4 regions of the Streptomyces sp. NPDC056161 genome follow, and region 1 is predicted to be linked to each of the others. Evidence: riboswitches for the same ligand, from Rfam matches in the RefSeq annotation. Region 1 holds a riboswitch; each other region holds the start of a gene.

Region 1 (7,029 bases):
TCCGAAGATCTCCTCCCGGGCGATCCGCATCGAGTTGTCGACGTCGCCGAAGAGGGTGGGCTCGACGTACCAGCCGCGCTCCAGGCCCGCCGGCCGGCCGCCACCGGTGAGGATCTTGGCGCCCTCCTCCTGGCCGATGCGGATGTAGTCGAGGTTGCGCTGCTGCTGGCGCCGGGCGACCAGCGGGCCGACCTGGGTGGCCGCGTCCAGCGGGTCGCCGACCGTGAGCGCGCTCGCCGCCTGCGCGAAGGCGTCCGCGAACTCGTCGTAGCGGGACCGGGGCAGCAGGATGCGGGTCTGGGCCACGCACGCCTGGCCGTTGTTCATCCAGGCCGCCGGGACGATGCCCGCGACCGCGGTCTCGACGTCCGCGTCCGGCAGCACGACCGCCGCCGACTTGCCGCCCAGTTCCAGGGTGACCCGGGTGAGGTGGCGCGCGGCCACCTCCATGACCCGCTTGCCCGCCGCCACCGAGCCGGTGAAGGAGACCTTGTCGACGCCGGGGTGGCCGACCAGGTACTCGCTGACCTCGCGGTCGGCGGGCAGGATCGACAGCACGCCGTCGGGCAGCCCGGCCTCGCGGGCGATCTCGCCGAGGAGGTAGGCGTCCAGCGGCGACTCGGGGGACGGCTTGAGGATCACCGTGCAGCCGGCGAGCAGGGCGGGCGCGAGCTTGGCGGCGGCGACGAACTGCGGCACGTTCCAGGGGACCACGGCGGCGACCACCCCGACCGGCTCGCGCCGCACCATGATCTTCCCCAGCGCCCCGTCGCGCGTCTCCTCGTACGTGTGGCCGCGGGCGACGGTGATCGCCGAGTCCCAGACCATCATCGCGCCGAGCGCCTGCGCGAGGACGCTCCACGAGTACGGCGACCCGTTCTCGGAGGAGATCACCCGGGCGATCTCCTCGTGCCGGACGGCGATGCCGTCCTTGATGCGGGTGACGACCGCGATCCGCTCGTCGAGGCTCGTCCGCGGCCAGGGGCCCTGGTCGAACGCGGTCCGGGCGACGGCGACGGCCCGGTCCACATCGGCCGGCGAGGCGTGCGGGACGCGGCCGATGACCTCTTCGGTGTGCGGGGAGATCACCTCGATGACGTCCCCGCCCAGGGGATCGGTCAACTCCCCGCCGATGAACAGCTGTCCGTGTTCCACGAGCTCGGTCATGGCCGACTGCCTCCTGCGGCACGATTTCTGACGCTGTATCAGAAACGGATACCAGGTCTCCTCGAACTAGTCCACGGCAGGACACCACCGGCCCGGCCGGAACCCCGCCCGCACCACCGGCTCGACCGGCCCCCGTCCACACCGCGCCCGGCGCGCGGCCACCGGCTTCCGGAATCGGCGGGCGCCCGGGGCAACCGATGAAACCGGTTCTAGTTATAGTGGGCCGGGGAGGCCATGATGGCGGAGACGTTCGATCACGGTGGCGGTGTGCGGTCCGTGGCGGTGCCCATACCGGACAACCCGCTCGGCCGCACACTGGTGTACGTCGTGGACACCGACCGGGGCCCGGTACTGGTCGACACCGGCTGGGACGACCCGGCGTCGTGGGACACGCTGGCGTCCGGCCTGTCGGCCTGCGGCACCTCGGTGGCGGAGATCCACGGGGTCGTCATCACCCACCACCACCCCGACCACCACGGGCTGTCCGGCCAGGTGCGCGAGGCGTCCGGCGCGTGGGTGGCGATGCACGCGGCCGACACCGCGGTGGTACGGCGCAACCGCAAGGCCCGCCCCGAGCGCTGGCTCGACTACATGCGCGCCAAACTCACCGCGACCGGCGCCCCGGAGGAACACCTGGCCGCCCTGCGCACACCGGGCGCCCTGCAACGGCGGCCGCCCGCCCTCCCGGACCGCGAGATCGTCCCCGGCGACCTCCTGGACCTGCCCGGCCGCCGACTGCGCGCCGTCTGGACGCCGGGGCACACACCCGGTCACGTCTGTCTGCACCTGGAGGAGGCGCACCCCGCCGGGCTGCCGGGACACGGCCGGCTGTTCTCCGGCGACCACCTGCTCCCGAAGATCACGCCGCACATCGGCCTGTACGAGGACCCCTCCGCCCAAGGGGGCGGGGCCGGGCCGCACGGAGCCGAGAACCTGGCGGAGGCCATCGATCCGCTCGGCGACTACCTCGACTCCCTGGAACGCGTCGGCCGGCTGGCCCCCGCCGAGGTGCTACCGGCCCATCAGTACGCCTTCACCGACGGGCCCGCCCGGGTACGGGAACTGCTCGCGCACCACGAGGAGCGGCTGGCCGGCCTGCTGACCCAACTCGTCGAACCGCTCACGCCCTGGCAGTTGGCCGAGCGGATGGAGTGGAACCGGCCCTGGCCCCAGATCCCGCACCCCTCCCGGAACATCGCCGCCGCGGAGGCAGAGGCCCATCTGCGCCGCCTGGTGAAGCAGGGCCGAGCCGAACCGGTGCCGGGCACCGACCCGCTGAGGTACGTCCGGACGGCGTGAGCGGACGGTACGACCGGACGGCGTGACCGGGCCATGTGACGGGAGCGCCTTCCCCGGACCGCGTGCCGGGACCGCTACCCCGGACCGCTACCCCGGACCGCGTGACCTGACCGCATTCCCCGACCGCTTCCGGACGACGCGACCGAGCCGCTTCCCCGGACCGTGTTCCCGCACCCCGCACCCCCCTTCGCCCCATCGCCCGGCCCTCTGTCGCGGCCACCCCTCGGGGGTCCGGAGGTGGGCCGGTAGAGTGACTGGGTCGTCATCACACCCGTACGGGGGGAAGCCGGTGCAATTCCGGCGCTGACCCGCAACCGTGAACCGGCCGTCGAGGCCCGGTGAGCCGGACTGCCCCGGACGGAACGTGACCGGCTCAGGTGCGTCGGCATCCGCCCGCGCACGGCACCGTCGAGGTTTACGGGGCCGAGCCGCCCGGGGTGTCCCGTGCTGCCCGGCTTCCTCGCGAACCGACCCGCGAAGAGAGGCACCCGCCGAGCATGAACGTCCGCCGCAGCGCAGCGGTCCTGGCCGCCGTCGGCGTGCTCGCCGCCGCGTCACCCGCCCTGGCCGCGAGCCCTTCGCCGTCCCCGTCGACGGTGCTCCCGTCCGGCCTGTACGGCGCCACCGACCCGAAGTTCGACGGCGTCTGGCGCCAGTCGCTGGCGCTGCTCGCCCAGCGCACCGTGTCCGTGACGCCCGCCGCCAAGGCCGTGGACTGGCTGGCCGGACAGCAGTGCGCGGACGGGGCGTTCGCCGCGTTCCGCGCCGATCCGGGGCGGGCCTGTGACGCCAAGGTGCCGGTCGACACCAACAGCACGGCCGCCGCCGTCCAGGCCCTCACCGCGACCGGCGGCCACGACAGCGCCGTCGGCAAGGCCGTGACCTGGCTGAAGTCGGTGCAGAACAAGGACGGCGGCTGGGGGTACACGCCGGGCGGCGCGAGCGACGCGAACTCCACGGGCGTCGTCGTCGGCGCGCTCGTGGCGGCCGGCGAACGGCCCGCGGCAGTGGTCAAGGACGGCCGCTCGCCGTACGACGCGCTGCTGGGACTGGCCCTGCCCTGCTCCGGCGACGACGGAGGCGCCTTCGCCTACCAGCCGGACAAAAAGGGCGCGTTGACGGCCAACGCGGACGCCACCGCGGCGGCCGTGGTGGGCGTGCTGGGCGCGGGCCTCGCCGCGAAGGCGGCCGGAGCGGGCGACGCTTCGAGCGGGGCGCCCGGCACGGGCTGCGCCGCCACCGGAAAGCCCACCCCCGAGCAGGCCGCGGCCGACGGCGCTGCCTACCTCGCCCGTGCGGTCGCCAAGGACGGCCACCTCACCTCCGCCCTCGCGGGCGCCCCCGAACAGCCCGACTACGGCAACACCGCCGACGCGGTGGTCGCGCTCGCCGCGCAGGGCGGGGCGGACCGGGCCGCGAAGCCGCTGGCGTGGCTGGAGAAGAACGCGGCGGCCTGGGCGAAGCAGAACGGACCGGCCGCGTACGCTCAGCTGATCTTCGCGGCGCACGCGACCGGCACCGACCCGCGCGACTTCGGCGGTACGGACCTGGTGCGGGCGCTGGGCGCGACCGGCCCGGCACCGCAGGCGGCCGGGCAGGCGCAATCGGGCGACGGCCCGGAGGCGGCGGACCGGAAGGACGACGGCGGCTCGGGCACCGGCGTCTGGTGGATCATCGGCACCGGCCTGGTCGCGGGCGTCGGCATCGGCTTCCTGCTCAGCGGCCGCAGGAAGCGGCAGCACCTGTGACCGGGCCGCGCCGCGGTGTGCTCCTGCTGCTGGCCGCGCTCCTGTTCTGGGGCGGCGCGGGCCAGGCGCAGGCCGTCGGCTACCGCTACTGGTCCTTCTGGGACCGCGCGGGCGACCGGTGGACGTACGCCACCGAGGGTCCGTCGCTGGCCCGCCCCGCCGACGGCGCCGTCCAGGGCTTCCGGTTCGCGGTGAGCGAGGACTCCGCCGACGCGACGTATCCGCGCGGCACGGCCCGCTTCGCCGAGATCTGCGCGCACACGCCCGCTCGGGCGGGCCACAAGCGGGTGGCACTGGTCATCGACTTCGGTACGGCGGCGGACGCGCCCGGCGCCGAGACACCGCCGAAGGCGCGGACCGCCTGCGCGGTACTGGCACCCGACGCGACGACGGCCGAGGGCCTGGCGGCGGTCGCCGGACCGCTGCGCTACGACTCCAACGCCCTGCTGTGCGCCATCGCCGGCTACCCGGAGAAGGGCTGCGGCGAGCAGGTGGCGGCCACGGACGACAAGCCGACGAGCGCCGCGAAGCGGCCGACGGCGGGCGAGGACGGCGGCAACGGGCCGTCGCTCGGCCCGTGGGCGGGCGGGGCGGCGGTCGTCCTGCTGGGCGCGGCGGCACTCTGGCAGGCCCGACGGCGCCGGGATGCGTAGGCACCGCCATGCGTGAGGGCCACGACCACGAGCCGTCGCCGCCCGCAGCCCCAGCCGGTCCGAACGATCCGAACGGTCCGAACGGGATGAACGGGACGAACGCCGCCGACGGGACGGGCTCCGGGAACGGGACGGGCTCCGGGAACGGGACGGACGGCACCGGCGGCACGGACGCGCCCGACGCCACCGGTCGCGGGCCCGCACCCCGCGCGGCCGACACCAGTGGCCCGCCCGCCGACGACCACCCGGACGGTGCCGACGGCCCGGACGACACCGGAAACGACACCCCCCGCCGGCCCGCACCCCGCGCCGACCACGCGAGCACCCACAGACACCGCAACACACGCGGCACCCCGCACGGCGACGGCAACGGGCGCCCCTCGGCCGCCGAGGGGCCGGCCCGCGGCGGCCGGGTGGCCGCGGCCCGCGCGGGCGGCACGGTGCGGCGGCCCCGTACGGTCGTGCACCCCGGGGCCTGGTGGGGCTGGGCGATCGGGCTCGGGGTCGGGGCCAGCCGGACCGGCAATCCGCTGCTGCTCGGGCTGCTCGTCGCGGCGGCGGGCTATGTGGTGGCCACCCATCGCAGCACCGCCCCCTGGGCCCGCTCCTACACGGCGTTCGCCAAGCTCGCGCTCGCCGTGCTGGTCGTCCGCCTGGTCTTCGCGGTGGTCCTCGGCTCCCCGATCCCCGGCACGCACGTCCTCCTCACCCTCCCCGAAGTCCCGCTCCCGCACTGGGCGCAGGGCATCCGGCTGGGCGGCCGGGTCACCGCCGAGTCGCTGGTCTACGCGTTCTACGACGGCCTGAAACTGGCCACGCTGCTGATCTGCGTGGGCGCGGCCAACGCCCTCGCCAACCCGGCCCGGCTGCTCAAGTCCCTGCCGGGCGCCCTGTACGAGATCGGCGTGGCCGTGGTCGTCGCGCTGACCTTCGCGCCGAACCTGATCAGCGACGTACAGCGGCTGCGGGCCGCCCGCCGGCTGCGGGGCCGCCCGGACCGCGGTGTACGGGGGCTGCTCCAGGTGGGTCTGCCGGTCCTGGAGGGCGCCCTGGAGCGTTCCGTCGCGCTGGCCGCCGCGATGGACGCGCGTGGTTACGGCCGTACCGCCGACGTGCCCGTCGCCGTCCGCCGTACCACCGCCGGGCTGACCCTGGGCGGTCTGCTCGGCGTGTGCGCGGGAACGTACGGGCTGCTGACCGCCGCGGGCGGCGGCTACGGGCTGCCGGTGCTGCTCGCCGGGGTCGTCGCCGCCCTCGCGGGGCTGCGGCTGGGCGGCCGACGCTCGCCGCGCACCCGGTACCGGCCCGACCCGTGGAACGCCCGTGCCTGGCTGGTCACCGGGTCCGGTGCCGCCGTCGCCGCGCTGCTCGCCCTCGCCGCGGCCCGCGACCCGGCCGCCCTCGATCCGGGGGTCGTCCCGCTCACCGCGCCCGCGCTGCCCCTGTGGCCGGCGGCGGCCGTACTCCTCGCCCTGCTGCCCGCCCTGGTGGTCCCCAAGGAGCCGTCGTGATCCCCGCAGGAGCCGCCGTGATCCCCAAGGAGCCCTCGTGATCCGCTTCGAGGACGTCAGCGTGACGTACGCCGGTGCCGTCGAACCGGCCGTCCGAGGCGTGGACTTCGAGGTGCCGGAGGGTGAGCTGGTGCTGCTCGTCGGCCCGTCCGGCGTCGGCAAGTCGACGGTGCTGGGCGCGGTGGGCGGCCTCGTCCCGCACTTCACCGGCGGCACCCTGCGCGGCCGGGTCACGGTCGCGGGCCGGGACACCCGTACCCACAAGCCGCGCGAACTCGCCGACGTCGTCGGCACGGTGGGCCAGGATCCGCTCGCGCACTTCGTGACGGACACGGTGGAGGACGAACTCGCCTACGGGATGGAGTCGTTGGGGCTCGCCCCGGCCGTGATGCGGCGGCGGGTGGAGGAGACCCTGGACCTGCTCGGGCTGGCCGATCTGCGGGAGAGGCCCATCGCCACCCTCTCCGGTGGCCAGCGCCAGCGGGTCGCGATCGGCTCGGTGCTCACCCCGCACCCCCGGATACTGGTCCTCGACGAGCCGACGTCGGCGCTGGACCCGGCCGCCGCGGAGGAGGTCCTCGCGGTGCTCCAGCGGCTGGTCCACGATCTGGGCACAACGGTCCTGCTGGCCGAGCACCGGCTGGAGCGGGT
Region 2 (7,029 bases), on a different contig from region 1:
GGGATGTTCTCGACGGCCGCGAAGGCCGCGGCGCGGTCCTCCGGGTCGGGCAGATAGGTGTCCAGCAGGGTCAGGTAGAACTGGACGTGCACCGCCTCCTCGAACAGCTGGCGTGACAGGTACAGCCGCGCCTCCGGGGAGTTGATGTGCTTGTACAGCGTCAGCACCAGGTTGTTCGCGACGATCGAGTCGCCCGTCGCGAAGAAGGCCACGAGCCTGCCGATGAGGTGCTGCTCGGCGGGGGTCAGCCGGGCGAGGTCGGCGACGTCCGAGTGGAGGTCGACCTCCTCGACGGTCCAGGTGTTCTTGATGGCGTCCCGGTAGCGCTCGTAGAAGTCCGGGTAGCGCATGGGGCGGAGCGTCAGCTCGAAGCCCGGGTCGAGGAGATGGGCGTTGCGGGTCATGTCCGTCGGCGCGGTGCGCCGTCCTCCAGGGGTGGTGGTCGGGTGCGGGGCGTCAGTCACTGGCAGGCTTCGCAGGACTCGGGGTTCTCCAGGGAGCAGGCGACGGCGTCGGGGTCGGAGACCTGCTGCGCGGGCACGGCCGCCCGGGGCTGCGCCTGGGCGGCGCGGGCGATCCGGGTCGCCGGGCGGGAACGCAGGTAGTACGTGGTCTTCAGGCCCTGCTTCCAGGCGTAGGCGTACATCGAGGAGAGCTTGCCGATGGTCGGCGTCTCCATGAACAGGTTCAGGGACTGGGACTGGTCCAGGTACGGCGTGCGGGCCGCGGCCATGTCGATCAGACCGCGCTGCGGGATCTCCCAGGCCGTCCGGTACAGGGCGCGCACGTCCGCCGGGATCCAGCCGAAGTCCTGCACCGAGCCGCTGGCGTCGCGCAGTGCCTCGCGGGTGCGGGCGTCCCACACGCCCAGCTCCTTGAGGTCCCGGACCAGGTACGAGTTGACCTGGAGGAACTCCCCGGACAGGGTCTCGCGCTTGAACAGGTTGGAGACCTGCGGCTCGATGCACTCGTACACGCCCGCGATGGAGGCGATCGTGGCGGTCGGGGCGATGGCGAGGAGCAGCGAGTTGCGCAGGCCCGTGCGGGCGACGCGCTCGCGCAGGGCCGCCCAGCGCTCCGGCCAGGCCGGCGTCACGCCGTAGTGGTCGGGGTGCAGCACGCCCCGCGCGGTACGGGTCTGCTCCCAGGCGGGCAGCGGGCCGATGGGGGTCCCCCCTGCACCGGAGCTTGTCGCAGGTGCTTGGGGGCGCTCGGCGAGGTCGGCGGAGGCCTCGTAGGCGGCGAGCATGATGCGCTCCGCGATCCGGGTGGACAGCTCGCGCGCCGCCGGGGAGTCGAAGGGCAGCCGCAGCTGGAAGAAGACGTCCTGAAGACCCATCACCCCGAGGCCCACCGGCCGCCACCGGGCATTGGAGCGGCCGGCCTGCTCGGTCGGGTAGAAGTTGATGTCGACGACCCGGTCGAGGAAGGTGACGGCGGTGCGGACCGTCTCGTCCAGCCGCTCCCAGTCGATGTCCCCGCCGCGCACGAACGCGCCCAGGTTGACCGAGCCCAGGTTGCAGACCGCGGTCTCGCCGTCGTCGGTGACCTCCAGGATCTCCGTGCAGAGGTTGGAGGAGTGGACGACGTGGCCCGGCTCGGCCGTCTGGTTGGCGGTGCGGTTGGCCGCGTCCTTGAAGGTCATCCAGCCGTTGCCGGTCTGCGCGAGGGTGCGCATCATCCGGCCGTAGAGATCACGGGCCGGGACGGTCTTCTGCGCGAGCCCGGCCGCCTCCGCCCGGCGGTAGGCGGCGTCGAACTCCGCGCCCCACAGGTCGACCAGGTCGGGCACGTCCGACGGCGAGAACAGCGACCACTGCCCGTCGGCCTCGACCCGGCGCATGAACTCGTCCGGGACCCAGTGCGCGAGGTTGAGGTTGTGGGTACGGCGGGCGTCCTCACCGGTGTTGTCGCGCAGCTCCAGGAACTCCTCGATGTCGGAGTGCCAGGTCTCCAGGTAGACCGCCGCCGCGCCCTTGCGCCGGCCGCCCTGGTTCACCGCGGCCACGGAGGCGTCGAGGGTCTTCAGGAACGGGACGATGCCGTTGGAGTGCCCGTTGGTGCCGCGGATCAGCGAACCGCGGGAGCGGACGCGGGAGTAGGAGAGACCGATGCCGCCGGCGTGCTTGGAGAGGCGGGCCACCTGGTGGTAGCGCTCGTAGAGGGAGTCCAGCTCGTCCTTCGGGGAGTCCAGCAGGTAGCAGGACGACATCTGCGGGTGGCGGGTGCCGGAGTTGAAGAGGGTGGGGGAGGAGGGCAGGTAGTCGAGGCGGCTCATCAGCCCGTAGAGCGCGGCGACCTCGGCCGCGGCTCGCGCGCTGTGGTCCTCGGCCAGGCCGGCGGCGACGCGCAGCATGAAGTGCTGGGGCGTCTCGATGACCTTGCGGGTGAGGGGGTGGCGCAGCAGGTAGCGGCTGTGCAGCGTGCGCAGGCCGAAGTAGCCGAAGCGGTCGTCGGCGGCCGGGTCGACCAGGGCGTCGAGGCGGGCCGCGTGCAGCCGGACGAACTCCGCGGTGCGGTCGGCGATGAGCCCTTCGCGGTGGCCCACGGCGATCGACTCGGTGAACGACGTGACGCCCTGCGAGGCCGCCTCGGCGCGGACGGAGAGGGTCAGCAGGCGGGCGGCCAGCCGCGAGTAGGCGGGGTCCTCCGAGATCAGCCCGGCGGCCGCCTCCGTGGCCAGCTCGCGCAACTCCGCGGTGGCCTCGGCGTCGGCCCGTGCGGACCGGCCGCGCAGCGCGGCGGCGGCGACCCGGCCGGGGTCGGCGTCGGGGAGGTCGGTGGTCAGCTCGGTCAGGGTCCGCAGCAGCGCGGCACCGGGACCGTCGGTCTCCACGGGGACGGCGGTCGCCTGGACGGCTGAAGCCGGATCGGCTGGCGCGATGGTCACGTGTGGCTCTCCCTCGCTCGGCACGGGGCCTTGCGGGAGGGCAGGGGGCAGCACACGAGCGCAGACAGCGGCACGCATCCGCCGGCCCACTCCACGAGGCCCGGACGTCAGGCACCCGGACCGGACGGCCGGGCGCACTGTCGGCAGGTCCTCGGACTGAAGCCTGCATGCGCGTATGCGGGCATACGCGCATGAGTACACCGTTGCGGGACAGTTCCGGATTCGCACCGGATTCCCCTGCGGCGACAGCGAGCATGAGCATACATCTAGTGCCGCCTTGCGGTGCCACCCCTAGATGTTGTGTCGCGGCGGTATCGGAGTGTCAACGGGTAGGTGAGGAGAGTGACGTTGTCGCTCGGCCCTGGTGGCGGGGTGCGGGCCGTGGACGGCCGGTCGCGCGGTTCCCCGCGCCCCTGTGCGGGGTGTCGGCGGTCGTGCGGGCGCGGGTCGCGGGCGCGGCAGCGGGCCGCCGTTGCCGGTCTCGGCTTCGGCGGCCCGCTGTGGGACGTGTGCGGTTGTCCGTACGGTTCCGTGCGCCCCTGCGGGGCGGTCTTTCAGTGGTCGGCGCCGGCGGTCGCGGGGGTCGGCGCCGACCGGACGGCGCTGTCGCCCGCGTCGGCCGTGTAGTCCTCCGGGGCCGTCTCGTCCACGCCCTCGGGAGCCTTCACGGCCTTCAGCACGAAGGTCAGGGCGACGGTGATGAGGACGTTGAGCACGAACGCCGTCGTGCCGATGTAGCCGATCTCGCCGATCCCGGGGATCTCCTTGGCGGAGCCGCCGAAGTGCTTCTGCGTGGGCGAGGCGACGCCGTACGCGGCGACCGTGCCGTACACCATGCCGACCGCCCAGCCCGCGAGCAGCGCCCAGCGGTGGAACCAGCGGGTGAACAGGCCGCCGACCAGGGCCGGGAAGGTCTGGAGGATCCAGATGCCGCCCAGCAGCTGGAAGTTGATGGCGACCGTCTTGTCCATGCTCAGGACGAAGACCAGCGCGCCCACCTTCACCAGCAGCGACACGATCTTGGAGACCCGGGTCTCCTGCGCCGGCGTCGCGTCCGGCTTGATGAAGTCCTTGTAGATGTTCCGGGTGAACAGGTTCGCGGCCGCGATGGACATGATCGCCGCGGGCACCAGGGCACCGATGGCGATCGCCGCGAACGCCACGCCCGCGAACCAGTCCGGGAACATGTCCTCGAACAGCTGCGGGATGGCCAACTGGCCGTTGTCGACCTTGACCCCGGCCGCGATGGCCATGAAGCCCAGCAGGGCGAGCAGGCCCAGCATCAGGGAGTACAGCGGCAGGATCGTGGTGTTGCGGCGGATCACCTCACGGCTGCGCGAGGACAGCGTCGCGGTGATCGAGTGCGGGTACATGAACAGCGCGAGCGCGGAGCCCAGCGCCAGGGTGGCGTACGTCCACTGGCCCGGCTCCGCCGGCGCGAGCGCCCCGCGCGGTGCCCCCGTCGCCGGGTTGGTCTGGGCGAAGGCGTGGCCGGCCTTGGCGAAGATGTCGTCGAACCCGCCCAGCTTGATCGGGATGTAGATGATCGCCACCGCGATGACGATGTAGATCAGCGTGTCCTTCACGAACGCGATCAGCGCGGGTGCCCGGAGCCCCGACGAGTAGGTGTACGCGGCCAGCACGCCGAACGCGATCAGCAGCGGCAGGTCCTTGACGAACCAGTTGGTGTTCTCGCCGCCGCCCACGCCCATCACGTCCAGGACCGCCTGGATGCCCACCAGTTGGAGCGCGATGTACGGCATCGTCGCGAGGATGCCGGTCAGCGCCACCGCCAGCGACAGGCCCTTGGAGCCGAACCGGCCGCGCACGAAGTCCGAGGTGGTCACATAGCCGTGCCGGTGCGAGACCGACCACAGCCGCGGCAGGAAGGTGAAGATCAGCGGGTAGACGATGATCGTGTAGGGCACGGCGAAGAAGCCGGACGCGCCGGCCGCGTAGATCGCCGCCGGGACGGCCACGAAGGTGTACGCCGTGTACAGGTCGCCGCCGAGCAGGAACCAGGTGATCCAGTTGCCGAACGACCGGCCGCCGAGCCCCCATTCGTCGAGGCTGTGCTCGTTCTCGGCCCGGCGCCAGCGCGCGGCCAGGAAGCCCATGACCGTGACGGCCAGGAAGAAGAAGATGCAGACGCCGAGCGCGACGCCGTTGACGCCACCGTTCACTTCGCGGCACCTCCGCTCCGGGTCCCGCGGGCGCGCTGGTCACGCTGCCACAGGTAGTAGGCGGTCATGGTCAGCGCGGTGGAGATCAGCACCCACAGCATCTGGTACCAGTAGAAGAACGGGATCCCGATGAAGGTGGGGTCGATCCTGGCGTAGGAGCCGACCCACAGCATCGCCACGAAGGGCGCGACGAGACATAGCGCGATGACCACGCGTACCGGTGTCACCACCGGTTGTTTCACTTCAGGCGCATCCGGCATGCCTGGGCTCCATCCCCTCGTTGATCACCTGGTGTAACGCGCAGGCAATGTAGGTTACGGCGCCGAGGGAGCGAAAGCCCTATCCGTATTTCGGTAGCAAACAGCGATCCGGCAGCGGCGAAAGCCCTGGTGGGGTCTGCGGGGTCCGCTCCTCGGCCGTCCGCCGCGGCCGGTCTCCTGCCGCTTCCGGCCGTTCGCCGCGATGCGGGCCCCGGCCGCGCCGCCCGCTTCCCGGCCCGGGTGGTGGGCGGCCCGGGGCGGTGATCCGCGCCTCGTCGCAGGGCGTCCCGCAGCGGGTGGACGGGGGCGACCCCGGACGAGCCGCGTGCACACCCGCAACGCGTCCGCGACGACGGCCCCGGTGTGCGGTGAACGGGACGAACCAGGGGTGTGAGCGGCGGGCGTCGCGTAGGATCCGAGAGCCGCCGCGACCGTCAGGGCGGCGGAGACGTCCTCTCCCCGGGAACGCGCGCGCACGGACCAGCCGGCCGCGCCGACGATCGCGACGAGGGTCCATACGGCGATGGCTGTGACGTTCGCGGTACGCATCGGGGAGCCCGGCCGCCCACGCGGCGACGGGCGGCCCGCACCACGGGACCGGGGCGCGCGCCACCCGGCGCGCACGGCCTCAAGTGGCCCTTTACTGCGGTCGCTTCAGCCGCGCGACGAACTTGTAGCGGTCCCCGCGGTAGACCGAGCGCACCCACTCCACCGGGTTGCCGTCCTTGTCCCGCGAGTGGCGGGAGAGCATCAGCATGGGCAGGCCGACGTCCGTGCTGAGCAGGCCCGCTTCGCGCGGCGTGGCCAGCGAGGTCTCGATGGTCTCCTCGGCTTCCGCCAGGTGCACCCCGTACACCTCCGCCAGGGCGGTGTAGAGGGACGTGTACTTCACGAGACTGCGGCGCAGCGCCGGGAAGCGCTTGGCGGACAGGTGCGTGGTCTCGATCGCCATCGGCTCGCCGTTGGCCATCCGCAGCCGCTCGATGCGCAGCACCCGGCCGCCGGCCGAGATGTCCAGCAGTTCGGCGAGCCGGTCGTCGGCGGTGATGTAGCCGATGTCGAGCAGTTGCGAGGTCGGCTCCAGCCCCTGGGCGCGCATGTCCTCGGTGTAGGAGGTGAGTTGCAGTGCCTGGGAGACCTTCGGTTTGGCGACGAACGTGCCCTTGCCCTGGATCCGTTCCAGCCGGCCCTCGACGACCAGTTCCTGAAGGGCCTGGCGCACGGTGGTGCGCGAGGTGTCGAATTCGGCGGCGAGCGTGCGCTCCGGCGGGACCGGTGTGCCCGGCGGCAGCGTCTGCGTCATGTCGAGCAGATGTTTCTTCAGGCGGTAGTACTTGGGCACCCGCGCGGTACGGACGGTCGCCCCACCCTCGTTCTCCGCACTGCTGACGTCGGTGCTCATGTTCTGCCTTCCCGGCTCCGGGTGCCGAATGCGACCGATGTCCCATCGGCCTCGGATCACATCGTGGCACGGCATCGTGTGACGGGAGGCCACCCGAACGGTCCGTGATCTCCTCTGTATACCGTCGCACCCCCCGTTGGTCTAGTCCATAGGGCCCTTCGCGGAGCCGTGGTTCGCCCGAAGTGGTCCGTCCGATCTGTCGCTTGCGGAATGAAAGGTCTCTGCATATCTCGGTCGGATCACGGACGCTCCGAGCCTGGTTGAACACCCTTGACAGGCCAATTGGTCTGGGCC
Region 3 (7,029 bases), on a different contig from region 1:
GGCCGTCGGCGGAGCACTCTCCGTGAGCGGACACCTCCGGACGGTGACGCTTTGCATTGCGCCGAGGGGGAGAGCGACGATCGAAGCCATGGCGAGGGAGCCGTGCGCATCCGGCGTCGCCCCGCCGCCACTGCGATCGGTGATCGAGTTCCGGCCGGCCCGCTTCCCGCGGAGACCTCGTCATGACCTGTGTGTCCACCACAACGCAGAAGGAACCCACGAGATCATGTGTGTCATCGAGGCCCGCGGAGCGACGGAGACGTCCGGATGACCGGCACCGAGGAACCCGTTCTGCTGCACACCGCGGGGCAGGCAGCCCACATCACTCTCAACCGGCCCCAGGCCCTCAACGCGCTGAACCACGCGATGGTGCGGCGCATCGACGAGGCGCTCACCGTGTGGGAGCGCGACCCGGCCGTCCGGATCGTCGTCATCGCCGGTGCGGGGGAGCGCGGCCTGTGCGCGGGCAGCGACATCCGCGCCGTCCACGGCGACGCCCGCGACGGGGACGGCGCCTCCTCGGCGGCCTTCTGGCGCGACGAATACCGCCTCAACGCCCGCATCGCCCGCTACCCCAAGCCGTACGTCGCCGTCATGGACGGCATCGTCATGGGCGGCGGTGTCGGCATCTCCGCGCACGGCAGCGTCCGGATCGTCACCGAGCGGTCCCGGATCGCCATGCCCGAGACCGGCATCGGTTTCGTCCCCGACATCGGCGGCACCCATCTGCTCGCCCGCGCACCGGGCGAACTGGGCGCCCACCTGGCGCTGACGGGCTCTCGGATCAGCGCTGCCGACGCCCTGGTGTGCGGGCTCGCCGACCACTACGTACCCTCCGCCGCCCTGCCGCGCCTCCTCGCCGACCTCACCCGTGCGCCCGTACGGGCCGTCCTCGCCCGCCACGCACAGCCGCCGCCGCCGAGCGAGCTGGCCGGACAGCGGGAGTGGATCGACACGTGCTACGCCGCGGGCACTGTCGAGGAGATCCTCCACCGGCTGCTCACCCACCACGACCCGGCCGCGCGGGACGTGGCGGACACCCTGCTCGGCAGGTCGCCCACCGCACTCAAGGTGACCCTGGCCGCGCTGCGCCGCGCCCGGCGGCTCGGGGCGCTGGAACGGGTCCTCGACCAGGAGTACCGCGTCTCCTGCGCGGCCCTGAGCACCCCGGACCTGGTGGAGGGCATCCGGGCCCAGATCATCGACAAGGACCGCACCCCGCGCTGGTTCCCCGGCACCCTCGCCGAGGTCACCGACGCCGACGTGGAGCGCTTCTTCGCCCCGCTCGGCGACCGTGAACTGGGGCTCGCCGGACCCGGCGGAGGCCCCGAAGCGGCCCGGTGAACCGGGCCCTTCGCCGCGAGGCCGAGATCGTCTCGGGCGGATGCGGTCTTGGCCCGGCCCGCGCCGCGCGGTACGGTCTGTGCGATATCGACGACGGTACGACGGAAGCCGGTGGGAATCCGGCACGGTCGCGCCACTGTATGTGAGGGCCCCCGGGCCGCTCGTGAGTCAGACCCGTGACTGTCGTCCAGTGCACCACCGAGATGGGACGCGAGCTCCCAGAGGAGGTCCTGCCATGGCGCAGACCGTCGCCCGGCCGACAGCCACCACTCCGGTCGTCCCCGCCAAGGTACCGCTCAAGGCGATAGCGCCCTGGGCGGTCTTCTTCGGCCTGTTGATGCTGATCCTGCTGTACTTCGTCGGCGCCGAGCAGGGCGCCACCTCCGTGTTCAGCGGCACGGACGTCCACGAATGGGTCCACGACGCCCGCCACCTGCTCGGCTTCCCCTGCCACTGACGCGAGGGGACACCGCACGCCCATGAACTCCGAAACCGTACGGAACCTTCTCGTGCGGGGCATGCTCGCCGGCCTCGCGGCCGGTGTACTCGCCCTGATCGTGGCCTACTTCCTCGGTGAGCCGAGCGTCGACAAGGCGATCGGCTTCGAGGACGCCCACGCCCACGAGCACGAAACGGAGGTCGTCTCCCGTTCCCTCCAGTCCACCGCGGGGCTCGCCACCGGCGTCCTCGTCTACGGCATCGCCTTCGGCGGCATCGCGGCGCTCGCCTTCTGCGTCGCCCTCGGCCGCGTCGGGCGCTTCGGCCCCCGGGCGACCGCGCTGCTGCTGGCGGGCTGCGCGCTGCTCGCCGTGTACGTCGTGCCGTTCCTGAAGTACCCGGCCAACCCGCCGTCCGTCGGCGCTCCCGACACCATCGGCAAGCGGACCGCCCTGTATTTCCTGATGATGCTGCTCGGCGTGCTCCTCGCGATCGGCGCCGCGATCCTCGGCAAGCGGCTCACCCCGCGGCTGGGCACGTGGTACGCCACCGTCACGGCGGTCGCCGCGTTCGCCCTCGTGATCGGACTGGCGTATGCGTTCCTGCCGTCCGTGAACGAGGTGCCGGCGGGCTTCCCGGCCACGCTGTTGTGGCGGTTCCGGCTGTCCGCCCTGGCCGTCCAGGCCGTCCTGTGGGGCGGATTCGGTCTGGCCTTCGGGGAACTCGCCGAGCGGCTGCTGCATCCGAAGCCCGCGACGGCCGCGGCCGGCAAGGCGGTTCCGGCCGCGCGTTGATTCCGCGAACCGGGCACGTGACCGACGACGCTCCCGTGCCCGTTGGGGAAGTCCGGCTTTCCGAACCCAACGGGACCGGAGACCCGTCGGTCTCCGGTCCCGCCACGCACTTCCGGCCTCAGCCGCCCCTCGCCTATACCGGCCAGTGGTAGCCCAGAGAGGAGTTCACGGCGACCGCGTAGGTGAGATACATGAGCCAGCAGCCGGTCAGGGTGTGGAAGAGTCCGTAGATGCGCTCGGCCGGCTTGACGCCGATCACGGTGAAGAAGTGCCAGAAATAGACGGCGAAAAGGCCCAGGAACAGCAGGCCCACCGGCCAGTCACCGACTCTGAAGAAGATGGTGGCACCCATCGCGGACACCACCAAGTAGGCGATGCACATACCGGCGTTGGTACGAGGCTCATTTCCGCGATAACGGTTGATGCCGAGCGCGAACCAGTGGACGCCGTACACGGAGAAGGCCAGCGCGGCCATGTACAGCGGCGGTGACTTGGTGAAGACCTCGAACCAGGTCAGCCCGATGAACAGGATGAGCCCCGCGACGAACTGGCACAGACCGGGCATCATCACGCCCCAGACACCGAGGGCCCGATCCGTCGATTCGCTCTTTTCGGGATATCCGAACAACTCGTGCGGTCCGTAGATCAGATATCCGGTGCCGAGGCCGAAGAATCCGAGCGCCAGGGGTGGAAAGGCCGACGGGTCGAACGTCAGGTCCATGTTCTCCTCCTTCGAAGAAGAACTGAAGAACGAGCGTGGGCGACCGTCGCACGAGGCCCACGAGCCGTCGGTCTCCGCGTGCCGTGCAGCCGTCAGGAATACGTACCCGACACGAGCGTGCGGCAGGTCACACGCGCTTCGAAGATTTTTTCACGGGCCCGCTCCGCCCGCCACTCCAGCCGCTGTCGGGCCTCCAGCCGCTATCCGGCCTCCGACCGGGCGAGCGGGTGCCCCAGCCGGACATTCCAGCGGCCGGCCCGGCCGCTCAGCTCGGTCGCTGTCAGCGGGGCGACGTCGAGGCGCCAGAAGGCCACCACGGGCATGCCCAGGGCGTGGACGACGGCCGCCCGTACGATCTCCGGTTCGACCACGGCGAGCGTACGGCCGTCCGTGCCCGCCACGGCATCGAGCCAGCCCGCGACCCGTCCGCACAAGTCCCGCACCGACTCACCCCCGTGCGGCGCGGAGCCCGGGTCGGCGAGCCAGCGGCCCACGGCCTCCGGCTCGGCGGCCCTCACCTCCTCCAGCGTGCGCCCGCGCCAGCGCCCCACGTCGAGACCCGCCAACTGGGCCGCCACCGCGGCGTCGAGGCCGAGTGCCGCGGCCGTCTCCCGGCAGCGCACGCCGGGCGAGGCGAGGACGCGGGCGGCGGAGGGCAGCGTCCGGGCCGCCGAACGGGCCTGCTCCGCACCGCCGTTGTCGATGGAGCCGCCGTCGTCGAAGCGGGCCTGCCGCAGCGAGGCACCCATGGCGGCGGACACGAAGAACACCCGAGTGGTCACGCGATCTCTCCTGCTCGTGCCGTCATGGGGTTACCTCGTGCCGTCCCGGGGTTACGGGGGCGACCGGGTACGGCACACATGTGGTCGCGAACATAGCAGCCGGCCCCACCACGCGGTGCCGGGTGGAGGACGGCACCTGCCGTGTGCCCCGCTCGCTCCAGATGCAGCCGCAGGTCTCCCCTCGCAAGCTGGAAGGGGGGAACAACCCGATGTCGAAAGGCGAAGAAGGTGTGAGCCATGCGCAGCCGAACCGTACGAGTCATGGGCGCGGGGGTCACCACGGCGCTGCTGGCCGGTGGAGCTGTCCTCGCGGGCGTGGGTACGGCCAGTGCGGCACCGACGTCCTCGATCACCACCGAGACTGCCCGAGAGCACTGCAAAACCGTGTCCGGGCACTGGGTGACCGTTGAGCACAACGGACACAAACAGAGGTTCTGGGTGTCCGAGCACCAGGTCTGCTGGAGGAGGTAGCTCCCCGATGAGGGTCGGCCTCCCCGGAGCCCGGCCCTCAACCGCGGCTGCCGCCCGCCGCGTTGCGGCGCGGACCACATGTCGTGCAGGACCCGTACCCGACCGGTGGTAATGTGACGGTCGGTATGTACGCCTTCCCGGCCGGGCTTCGCCCCGCCAGGGAGGCTTTTTTCATGCCTGTTCCTGCCTGGACGCGATCCGCGTCGGTCCCGCGCCCACCGGGCGGCCGATCCCGCCCGTGTCGGGCGCCGGCCCCCACCTCCCCCTCCGACCTGGGAGATTCATGCCCGACGTATCCGTACGCCTCGCCGATGCCGCCGACCGTCCTGTCCTGGAACGCCTCTGGCTGATGTTCCGCCACGACCTGGCCGGACTCTCCGGCGTCCTGCCGCAACCGGACGGCACCTTCCGCAGCGACCGGCTGGACGCGGCACTCACGGACCCCGGCTGGGCTCCGTACCTGCTGGAGAGCGCCGACCGTCCCGTCGGACTCGCCTTCGTACGCGGTCTGAACGACGTACCGCGCGTCTTGAACAGCTTCTTCGTCGTGAGCGGTGCGCGGCGTGCCGGAGTCGGGCTGCGCGCCGTGCAGGAGGTGATCTCCAGGCATCCCGGGCCCTGGGAGGTCGCCTTCCAGGCCGACAACACCCCCGCCGTGCGTTTCTGGCGGCGCGTGGCAGCGGAGATCGCCGGTGACGCCTGGACGGAGGAGCCCAGGCCGGTGCCCGGCAGACCGGAGTCGCCGCCCGATGTCTGGATCGCCTTCGAAGCCCCGGCGGAGCCAGGCCGCTGACGGCCCGGTCCGCTCCCGGGCCCGGGGCCGTCCACGTACGCCGCCTCGGCGGGGGAACCGACCGTCTCCGGCCCGCCGGCTCAGCGGGTGGCGAGGAGTTCGAGCGTGTCGATCACACGGTTCGAGAAGCCCCACTCGTTGTCGTACCAGGCGACCACCTTGACGTGGCGGCCGTCGACGCGGGTGAGAGCCGAGTCGAAGATGGACGAGGCCGGGTTGCCGGTGATGTCGGACGACACGAGCGGGTCGTCCGAGTATTCGAGGACGCCGGCGAGCGGCCCCTGGGCCGCGGCCCGGTACGCCGCCAGCACCTCGTCGCGGGTCACCTCACGGCTGACGGTCGTGTTGAGTTCGACGATCGAGCCCACCGGCACCGGCACCCGGATCGAGTCGCCCGACAGCTTGCCGTCGAGGTTCGGCAGCACGAGGCCGATCGCCTTGGCGGCACCCGTCGTGGTCGGCACGATGTTCACCGCCGCGGCACGGGCTCGGCGGGCGTCGCGGTGCGGACCGTCCTGAAGATTCTGCTCCTGCGTGTAGGCGTGCACCGTCGTCATGAACCCGTGCTCGATGCCGGCGAGCCCGTCGAGCACCGAGGCCAGCGGGGCGAGCGCGTTGGTGGTGCACGAGGCGTTCGAGACGATCGTGTGCGCGGCCGGGTCGTAGGCGTCGGTGTTCACGCCGAACGCGAGCGTCACGTCGGCGCCGTCCGACGGCGCGCTGACGAGCACCTTGGCCGCGCCCGCGGTGAGATGCGCGCGGGCCGCGGCGGCCGAGGCGAAGCGGCCCGTCGCCTCCAGCACGATGTCCACACCGAGTTCGGCCCACGGCAGCTTCGCCGGCTCACGTTCGGCGAGCACCTTGATACGGCGGCCGTCGACGACGAGGGTGTCCCCGTCGACGCTCACGGGCCGGCCGAGCCGCCCGGCCGTCGTGTCGTAGGCGAGGAGCCGCGCGAGCGTGGCGGGCTCCGTGAGGTCGTTGACGGCGACGACATCGAGGTCGCTGTCGCGTTCCAGCAGCGCGCGCAGCACATTGCGTCCGATACGGCCGAATCCGTTGACGGCGATACGGGTCATGATGGGTTTCCCTTCGTCTCCCGGTCAGCCTCGCGCGCGGCGGCCCGCGACGGCAGCGGCGGGAGTGCCACGGTTCGTAAGGATCACGCCACGCGGCGGCGGATCATTCGCCCTGGGTGAAGGTGCGCCGGTATTCACTCGGCGTGGTGCCGAGAATGCGCTGGAAGTGCAGCCGGAGATTGGTGCCGGTGCCGAGACCGACCTCGGCGGCGATCTGCTCGACGCTCCGCTGCGAACGTTCGAGCAGTTCCCGGGCGAGATCGATACGGGCGCGCATGACCCACTGCATCGGCGTGTACCCGGTGTCCTCGACGAAACGCCGGGAGAACGTGCGGGGGGACACCGCCGCGTGCCGGGCGAGCACCTCTAGGGTCAGGTGCTCGTCCAGCCGGTGCAGGGCCCACTCGCGGGTGGCGGCGAACCGCTCGCCGAGCGGTTCCGGCAGGCTGCGCGGCACGTACTGGGCCTGGCCGCCGCTGCGGTAGGGGGCCGCGACCAGCCGCCGGGCCGCGTGGTTGGACGCCGCCACGCCGAGGTCGCGGCGCAGGATGTGCAGACACAGGTCGATGCCGGAGGCGGCCCCCGCGGATGTCAGTACATCGCCCTC
Region 4 (7,029 bases), on a different contig from region 1:
GCGCGCCATACGTGTCATCGGTCGCCTCGTCAGACGGCGAGTTCGGCATGCCCGTGCCCTTCCTGGGTGGTGATCACGTCTCCTGGGCGGGCGGGGACCAGGCAGGCCCGCCTGTTGGGCAGGTCATTGACCGTGGCGAGACAGTCGTAGCACTGGCCGATGCCGCAGAAGACTCCGCGCGGACGGCCGTCGCGGCGTGTGGTGCGCCAGGCGAGGACGCCCGCCGACCAGAGAGCGGCGGCGATGGTCTGTCCCGGCAGCGCGGTGAGCGTGCGCCCGTCGAAGGTGATCTCGAAGGGCGTGCCGGGTGTCGCGCCGACCAGCTCGGCGGGGGTGCGGTCACGCGCCATGGAGCGGCTCCTTTTCAGGTGGGGGCGTGCGGGACGGGCGACCGGTCGACGCACCGCCGACGACGGACACGGCCGGCGTCCTGGTCGTCATCCCGCCACACCGAAGCGGTCCGGTCTGAACGGATCGATGTCCAGCGGGAGTTGGGCGCCGGACAGGACTCGGGCGATGATCAGCCCGGTTGCGGGGGCGAGGCCGATCCCCGCACCCTCGTGGCCGCAGGCGTGCAGCAGTCCGGGAACGCGGGGGTCCGGGCCGATCGCGGGCAGATGGTCGGGCAGGTACGGGCGGAAACCGGCGTACGTCCGCATCGCGCGGACCCCGGTGAGCACCGGGAACAGCCGGGTGGCCTGGGCCGCGAGGCGGCGCAGCGCCTCCACCGACAGGGTGCGGTCGAAGCCGACCCGCTCCCTGCTCGCACCGATCAGGACCGGCCCCGACGGGGTGCCCTCGACGACGGCGGAAGTCTGCAACCCCGCCGATCCGCTGGCGACATCGGCGACATAGTCGGCCGCGTACACCTTGTGCCGCACCACGCGCGGCAGCGGCTCGGTGACCAGGACGAAGCCGCGCCGGGGCAGCACCGGCAGGCCCGCGCCGGCGAGCCGGGCCAGTGCGCCGCCCCAGCTCCCGGCGGCGTTCACGACATACGGGGCGCGCACGTCACCGCGCGCCGTGCGTACGCCCCGTACCTCCCCGTTCGCACCTGTCAGGACGCCGGTCACCTCCTCGCCGAGCCGCAGGCGCACCCCGCCGGAGCCCTGCCCGCCTGCCGCGGCGCGCAGCAGATGCGCGGCGGCGCGTGCGGGCTGCACCTGGGCGTCCTGCGGGTAGCGGAAGCCGCCCGCCAGGTCCGGGGCGAGGTGCGGCTCCAGGTCACGGAGCCGGTCGCCCGTGACCTGCTCCGCCTGTACGCCCGCGCGCTCCTGCCGGGCGGCGAAGCCCCGCAGGGCTGCCATGGACGCCTCGTCGGAGGCGACGACCAGCCCGCCCTTGGCCTCGTACTCGATCAGGGGTGGCAGCAGGCCGGCCAGCTCACGCCACAACCGCACGGACAGCAGGGCCAGTTCGAGTTCGGGGCCGGGTTCCTTGTCGGAGACCAGCAGATTGCCCTCGCCGGCTCCCGTGGTGCCGCCCGCGACGGCGCCACGGTCGATCACGGTGACGCGGAGACCGGAGCGGGCCGCGTAGTAGGCGCAGGCCGCGCCGACCACACCCGCCCCGATGACGATGAGATCCGCCGAGCTTCTCGTGGGCACGACAAGTAATATTTCACATTGCACTTTTCTTGCCAAGAGGCTCGGCGACACCCGAACCGTCCGGCGGCATGCCTCCCGCAATCCGTTATGCCGAGGCTCTTGCAAGTCAGTGCAATTTCACATAATAACGTTACGCATCACATGGCGACATGTACTCAACAACTCAACATCTCAACCCTCGCCCCCTCACATGTCGCCATGGGCGGGGCAGTTGAGGCCCCGAGCCACCACTGCCCCTGGCACCCGCGTCACTTGCCCTCTCCCACACAGGAGCCAACGGTGTACAAGTCGAGAAACCCGCGCACGCTGCTGCGCGGATCCACGTACAGAAGCCTGCTCACCGCCGCGGCGGCGGTGACGCTCTGCGTGACGGCGTCCCCGTCCGGTTACGCGGCCGCCCCCGCGACCCCGTCGCCTGCGCCGGCACGCCCGGCATCGGTCGCCCGCCCGTCCGCCTCGCCGAACCCCTTCGACACGGTCGACCACCTGGCCGAGGCCCCGAACCGCGCCCGGAAGGTCCCGGCCCCCGGCGGCCTCGCCGAGGGCCGCGTCCCCGGGCCCCGTACGCCCTTACCGAAGGGCGAGGGCCACGCCGGCACGCCGCATGCCACCCTCGGCACGGCATCCGTGCCCTGCACGCTCGACGGCGTCACGGGTCTGTCCCCGGAGAGTTTCGCCGACTTCCTGGCCGACCCCGCCGTCACCGCCGACGGCTGTCTTCGCTCGATCCTGTGGACCTGGGACCAGCGACTCGTCCCCGTCATGTCGGACGAACACGTCCAGGCCGTCTCCCGCCGCATCACCCGGCTCGCCTCCTCCCACGACGGCCAGGACGGCACCCACCTGCTGGAGATGTTCACCTACCTGCACGCCGTGGCGTACCAGGACTTCTCGCACGACGAGATCGACATCACCGACGCGCCGACCGTGGACACCATGCGCGAGGCGGTCGACGCCTTCGGCTCGGCCGCCCACACCTTCGACGTCACCCGCTCCAACGCCGAGACCCTGCGCGAAGCCCTCGACGCGGCTTCCGCCCCCGGCCTGCGCCAGTACCAACTCCCCCTGATCAAACGGGTCCTGGCCACCATGGACGCCCAGCACCCCGCCACCGCCCAGGACACCTCCTGGGCCGGTGCCGCCCTCGCCGCGCTCACCGTGAACTACCTCGGCGTGTACCCCGGCAACAAGGACGCCGCCTTCCACGCCGCAGTGGCCGCCGACCCCTCGTACCGGACCGAGTTCCGTTCCTTCGCCGACCACACCCACCTCAAGGACGGGCCCAACGCCTGGGTCATACGCGACGCGCTCAGCGAGTACGGCCGCTTCGGCCAGATCGACGGGCTCCGCGACGAGACCGTCTCCGGTCTCGGCACCCTCCTGGACACCACGGCCCGCAACTTCGGGGACAGCAGCGCGCCGTGGGCGAAGGTCGCCACCTGGCTGGTGTGGTTCGACGCCTGCGCCCCGTACCACGTGTGCAAGGACGACATCGAGAAACGTCTCTTCCCGTCCACGTACACGTACGGCACCGACGACATGGACGGCATGCAGGTCCGCACCGCCCTCGACCGGGACACCGTCGACCAGCTCTACTACGCGAGCAAGCAGGTCAAGGCACAGTTCCACCGTGTCCTCGGTACGGAGGATCCCCTGGCGGGCGACACCAACGCCACCCTGCACATCGTCCTGTACGCCTCCCGCGCCGACTACGAGAACTTCCATCCGCTCCTCACCGGCATGGACACGAACAACGGCGGCATCTACATCGAGCGGGGAGTGACCTTCTACACCTACCAGCGTCGCGTGCCGCAGGACTCCAGCCTGACCCTGGAGGAACTGTTCCGCCACGAGTACACGCACTACCTCAACGGCCGCTGGGCGGTGCCCGGCTCCTTCGGCGAGGGCCCCTGGTACGAGGGCGACCGGACCACCGCGATGGACGAGGGCACCGCAGAGTTCTTCGACGGCGCCACCCGCGACGACGGCATCCGGGTCCGCAAGTCCCTGGTCCAGGGCATCATCAACGACACGGCCGGCGGCGGACCGCGCATGACCGTGAACCAGCTCCTGCACGCCACCTACGACGGCGACGGCTTCCGTTTCTACGACTACGCGGGCACCTTCTTCGAGTTCCTGTGGGCCGAACACCCCTCCCTGCTGAAGGAGATGTACCGCGACCTGCGGTCCGACGACCCGGCGGCCTTCGACGCCTGGCGCGACCGACTCGGCAGGGACACGGGGTTGCAGAGCGCGTACGACCGCTTCCTCGACGAACAGATCTCCCACGTCGACGACCTGTACGTGCCCGACACCACCTATACGCCCCTGGACCAACTCCGCGACACCTCGCCCGACCAGATCCGCTCCTCCTTCACCGCGACGACCGAATCCGTCCCCGACTGCCGGGCCGGCGGCTCCGCGGAGCGTCCCCGGTTCGTGTGCACCGGCCGGATCACCGCGAACCTGACCGATGCCGGCGACACGGACGCGGTCTTCAAGGACATGTCCGAGACGGTCGACTACTTCCTCCTCGACCGTGCCGCGGGCGGCGACAACAACCTGACCGACATGAACTGCTCCTTCGACGACGTGGACATCTGGTCCAACCGGATCGCCGGCACGTCGGACTACACGTGTGAGGGTCCCATCCGACGCTGACACACCACACGACGCCCGCGCGCGACACCACCCACCCGGTGACGCGCGCGGGCCCTTCCCCACGGTGTCGCTCGCACGGCACCCCGGAAGTCAAGTTTGCTGCCGACCGGCGGAGGAGGCCCCTGATCCCCCGGCGCCGGGTGCTTGACGCGATGGCAGCGAGCCGTGCGGGGCCGATCAGCTCTCTTCGGTCGTGGCGATCCGGCCGGCGTACCGCTGCGTCCCAGTGGTGTCGGTGTCGACGGTGACGACCACGTCGTCGTGCTGGAGAACGGCTGGTACTTGTCGGGGAAGACCTGGAAACTCACGGCCTTGCCCTTCGCGCCGCCGGTCAGGGTCATCGTGGCGGTGACCGTCCCCGACGTGCGGTCCTCCGAGATCGTCGCGTGCGGATGGAAGCTCAGCGGGCGCGGCTTCATGTGGTCGGCGGCGATCGACACCGGCTGCTCGGCGAGCGGGTCCGGGAAGGCGGCGCAACGGTGCGTCACGCCTCGCGGACCGCCCGCCGCACCAGGCCGACGGCGGCCTGCCCGCCGGACAGCGGACTTGATACTCTCAGCGGGCCAGTCGAGCCACATCCGAGGCCAGGGAATCCGGTGCGAACCCGGAACTGACGCGCAGCGGTGAGGGGGACGGGCGGGGCACGACGCCACTGGGAGACCGGGAAGGCGCCCCGACCGGACGAACCCGAGTCCGAAGACCTGCTGGCACCTCCGCGCCCCGGCGCGGAGGACGTCCGTAGGCCAGGCTCCGCGAACGAGCCCCGACCCCCAAGGCTGCCCGTGTTCCTCCGCGCCCCCGCGCTCCTGCTCGCCTCCGCCCTGCTGCTCACCGCGTGCGGCTCGTCCACTGACGGGAAGTCGCAGCAGACGTCCGCCGCCGGCTACCCGCGCACCATCGACAACTGTGGCCACAAGGTCACCCTGAAGTCCCCGCCGAAGCGCGCCGTCTCCCTGAACCAGGGCACCACGGAGATCCTTCTCTCCCTCGGCCTCGGCGACCGCATGGCGGGCACGGCGACCTGGACCGACCCGGTGATGAAGGGCCTGGAGCACGCCAACGCCTCCGTGCCACGCCTGGCCGAGGACAATCCCTCCTTCGAGAAGGTCCTGGACGCCGAACCCGACCTCGTGACCGCCTCGTTCGTCTCCACCCTCGGCAAGGGCGGGGTCGCCACCCGCGAGCAGTTCGAGAAACTGGGCGTACCGACGTACGTCTCACCGTCCGACTGCGCCGAGGGCAAGGACAACGACAGCGGCGGCGACGGATCGCGCGGCAGGCCGCTCACCCTGGACGCCGTGTACGGCGAGATACGCGACCTGGCCCGCGCGTTCGGCGTCGACGCGCGGGGCGAGACGCTCATTGCCGCACTGAAGAAGCGGGTGAGCACGGCAACCGCCGGATCGCACGGCTCGGACGTCTCGCTCATGTACTGGTTCGCCAATTCCCAGTCACCGTACCTGGCCGGCTGCTGCGGAGCACCGGGTGCCATCACCCGTGCGGTCGGCGCCGAGAACGCCTTTGCCGACACCCACGACGAGTGGCCCCAGATCAACTGGGAGACCGTCGCCGACCGCGACCCCGACGTGATCGTCCTGGGCGACCTGACCCGCAAGCAGCAGACCGCCGAGACGGCGCAGGCCAAGATCCGTTTCCTGGAGACCGATCCCGCCACCCGCAATCTGACCGCCGTGAAGAAGAAGCGGTACGTCATGCTGAGCGGGCAGGCGATGAACCCGTCCATCCGCACGGTCGAGGGGATCGAGCAGGTCGCAGCCGCACTGCGTGACTTCGGGCTCGTCAAGTGACCGTCCGCACGCTCCTGTTGACCGGTGGCGGCCTTGCCGCGCTGCTCGCGTCGATCGCCTGGGCCGTGACCATCGGACCGGCCGACATCTCCACCGGCGACGTGTGGGCCGCCGTCGCGGCCCATCTCGGCCTCGGCGAGAGCACGTTGACACCGCTGCGGGACGGCATCGTGTGGAACCTGCGGATGCCGCGCACACTGCTCGCCGCCGTGAGCGGGGCCGGACTCGCCGTGTGCGGTGCGGTGCTGCAGTCGTTGCTGCGCAATCCGCTGGCCGACCCTTTCGTGCTCGGGGTCTCCTCCGGCGCGTCCACCGGAGCGGTCGCCGTGGTCGTGCTGGGCGTGGGCGGGGGAGCGGTGTCCCTGTCGGCGGGCGCCTTCCTCGGGGCGCTGCTCTCCTTCGCCCTGGTGCTGCTCCTCAGCCACACCCTCGGCGGCAGCACCGACCGGGTCGTGCTGTCGGGCGTGGCGGCCATGCAACTGTTCTCCGCGCTGACCTCGTTCACCGTCCTGACCTCGGCGGACGCCGAGACCACCAGGGGCGTACTGTTCTGGCTGCTCGGCTCGCTCACCGGCGCCGAGTGGGGACAGGTGTTGCTCTGCACCGGCGTCCTCGCCGTCGTCCTGGCCGTCTGCCTCGGATACGCGAACACGCTGGACGCCTTCGCCTTCGGTGACGAGGCCGCCGCGGGACTCGGGGTCGGCGTCGCCCGGACCCGCCTGGTGCTCCTCTCCGCGACCGCGCTGCTCACCGCCGTCCTGGTCAGCTGCGCCGGCGCGATCGGCTTCGTCGGCCTGGTCCTGCCGCACGCCACCCGCGCCCTCACCGGCTCCGGGCACGGCCGCCTGCTGCCGGTGACGGCACTGACCGGAGCCGTGTTCCTGGTGTGGGTGGACACCCTGGCCCGTACCGCCCTCGACCCCCAGGAGGTCCCGGTGGGCGTGGTGACGTCC

What was found. Region 1 has a riboswitch for cobalamin ahead of ACFC09_RS11730 (prenyltransferase/squalene oxidase repeat-containing protein). Riboswitches for the same ligand answer to the same signal wherever they lie in the genome.
Region 2: linked by a shared signal. The riboswitch ahead of ACFC09_RS33565 (ribonucleoside-diphosphate reductase subunit alpha) and the one ahead of ACFC09_RS11730 (prenyltransferase/squalene oxidase repeat-containing protein) in region 1 are both predicted to bind cobalamin.
Region 3: linked by a shared signal. The riboswitch ahead of ACFC09_RS06695 (CbtB-domain containing protein) and the one ahead of ACFC09_RS11730 (prenyltransferase/squalene oxidase repeat-containing protein) in region 1 are both predicted to bind cobalamin.
Region 4: linked by a shared signal. The riboswitch ahead of ACFC09_RS00475 (ABC transporter substrate-binding protein) and the one ahead of ACFC09_RS11730 (prenyltransferase/squalene oxidase repeat-containing protein) in region 1 are both predicted to bind cobalamin.

What each region holds. Positions count from the first base shown of each region.
Region 1 covers NZ_JBHJUV010000010.1:66,396-73,424, reverse strand. Annotated here, with positions in the region: gene ACFC09_RS11740 (aldehyde dehydrogenase) at 1-1,167, opposite strand, end outside; gene ACFC09_RS11735 (MBL fold metallo-hydrolase) at 1,405-2,466, shown strand; cobalamin riboswitch at 2,706-2,837, shown strand; gene ACFC09_RS11730 (prenyltransferase/squalene oxidase repeat-containing protein) at 2,964-4,214, shown strand; gene ACFC09_RS11725 (SCO2322 family protein) at 4,211-4,867, shown strand; gene ACFC09_RS11720 (CbiQ family ECF transporter T component) at 5,308-6,378, shown strand; gene ACFC09_RS11715 (ABC transporter ATP-binding protein) at 6,416-7,029, shown strand, end outside.
Region 2 covers NZ_JBHJUV010000046.1:25,044-32,072, reverse strand. Annotated here, with positions in the region: gene ACFC09_RS33570 (ribonucleotide-diphosphate reductase subunit beta) at 1-404, opposite strand, end outside; gene ACFC09_RS33565 (ribonucleoside-diphosphate reductase subunit alpha) at 461-2,890, opposite strand; cobalamin riboswitch at 3,015-3,182, opposite strand; gene mctP (monocarboxylate uptake permease MctP) at 3,445-5,073, opposite strand; gene ACFC09_RS33555 (DUF3311 domain-containing protein) at 5,070-5,333, opposite strand; gene ACFC09_RS33550 (GntR family transcriptional regulator) at 5,974-6,735, opposite strand.
Region 3 covers NZ_JBHJUV010000005.1:59,465-66,493, forward strand. Annotated here, with positions in the region: gene ACFC09_RS06690 (enoyl-CoA hydratase/isomerase family protein) at 268-1,344, shown strand; cobalamin riboswitch at 1,402-1,543, shown strand; gene ACFC09_RS06695 (CbtB-domain containing protein) at 1,580-1,801, shown strand; gene ACFC09_RS06700 (CbtA family protein) at 1,824-2,576, shown strand; gene ACFC09_RS06705 (hypothetical protein) at 2,710-3,297, opposite strand; gene ACFC09_RS06710 (histidine phosphatase family protein) at 3,498-4,079, opposite strand; gene ACFC09_RS06715 (hypothetical protein) at 4,317-4,550, shown strand; gene ACFC09_RS06720 (GNAT family N-acetyltransferase) at 4,834-5,343, shown strand; gene gap (type I glyceraldehyde-3-phosphate dehydrogenase) at 5,424-6,422, opposite strand; gene ACFC09_RS06730 (GlxA family transcriptional regulator) at 6,526-7,029, opposite strand, start outside.
Region 4 covers NZ_JBHJUV010000001.1:96,286-103,314, reverse strand. Annotated here, with positions in the region: gene ACFC09_RS00495 (FAD-dependent oxidoreductase) at 1-49, opposite strand, end outside; gene ACFC09_RS00490 ((2Fe-2S)-binding protein) at 30-350, opposite strand; gene ACFC09_RS00485 (NAD(P)/FAD-dependent oxidoreductase) at 438-1,607, opposite strand; gene ACFC09_RS00480 (collagenase) at 1,887-4,268, shown strand; cobalamin riboswitch at 4,816-4,992, shown strand; gene ACFC09_RS00475 (ABC transporter substrate-binding protein) at 5,051-6,076, shown strand; gene ACFC09_RS00470 (FecCD family ABC transporter permease) at 6,073-7,029, shown strand, end outside.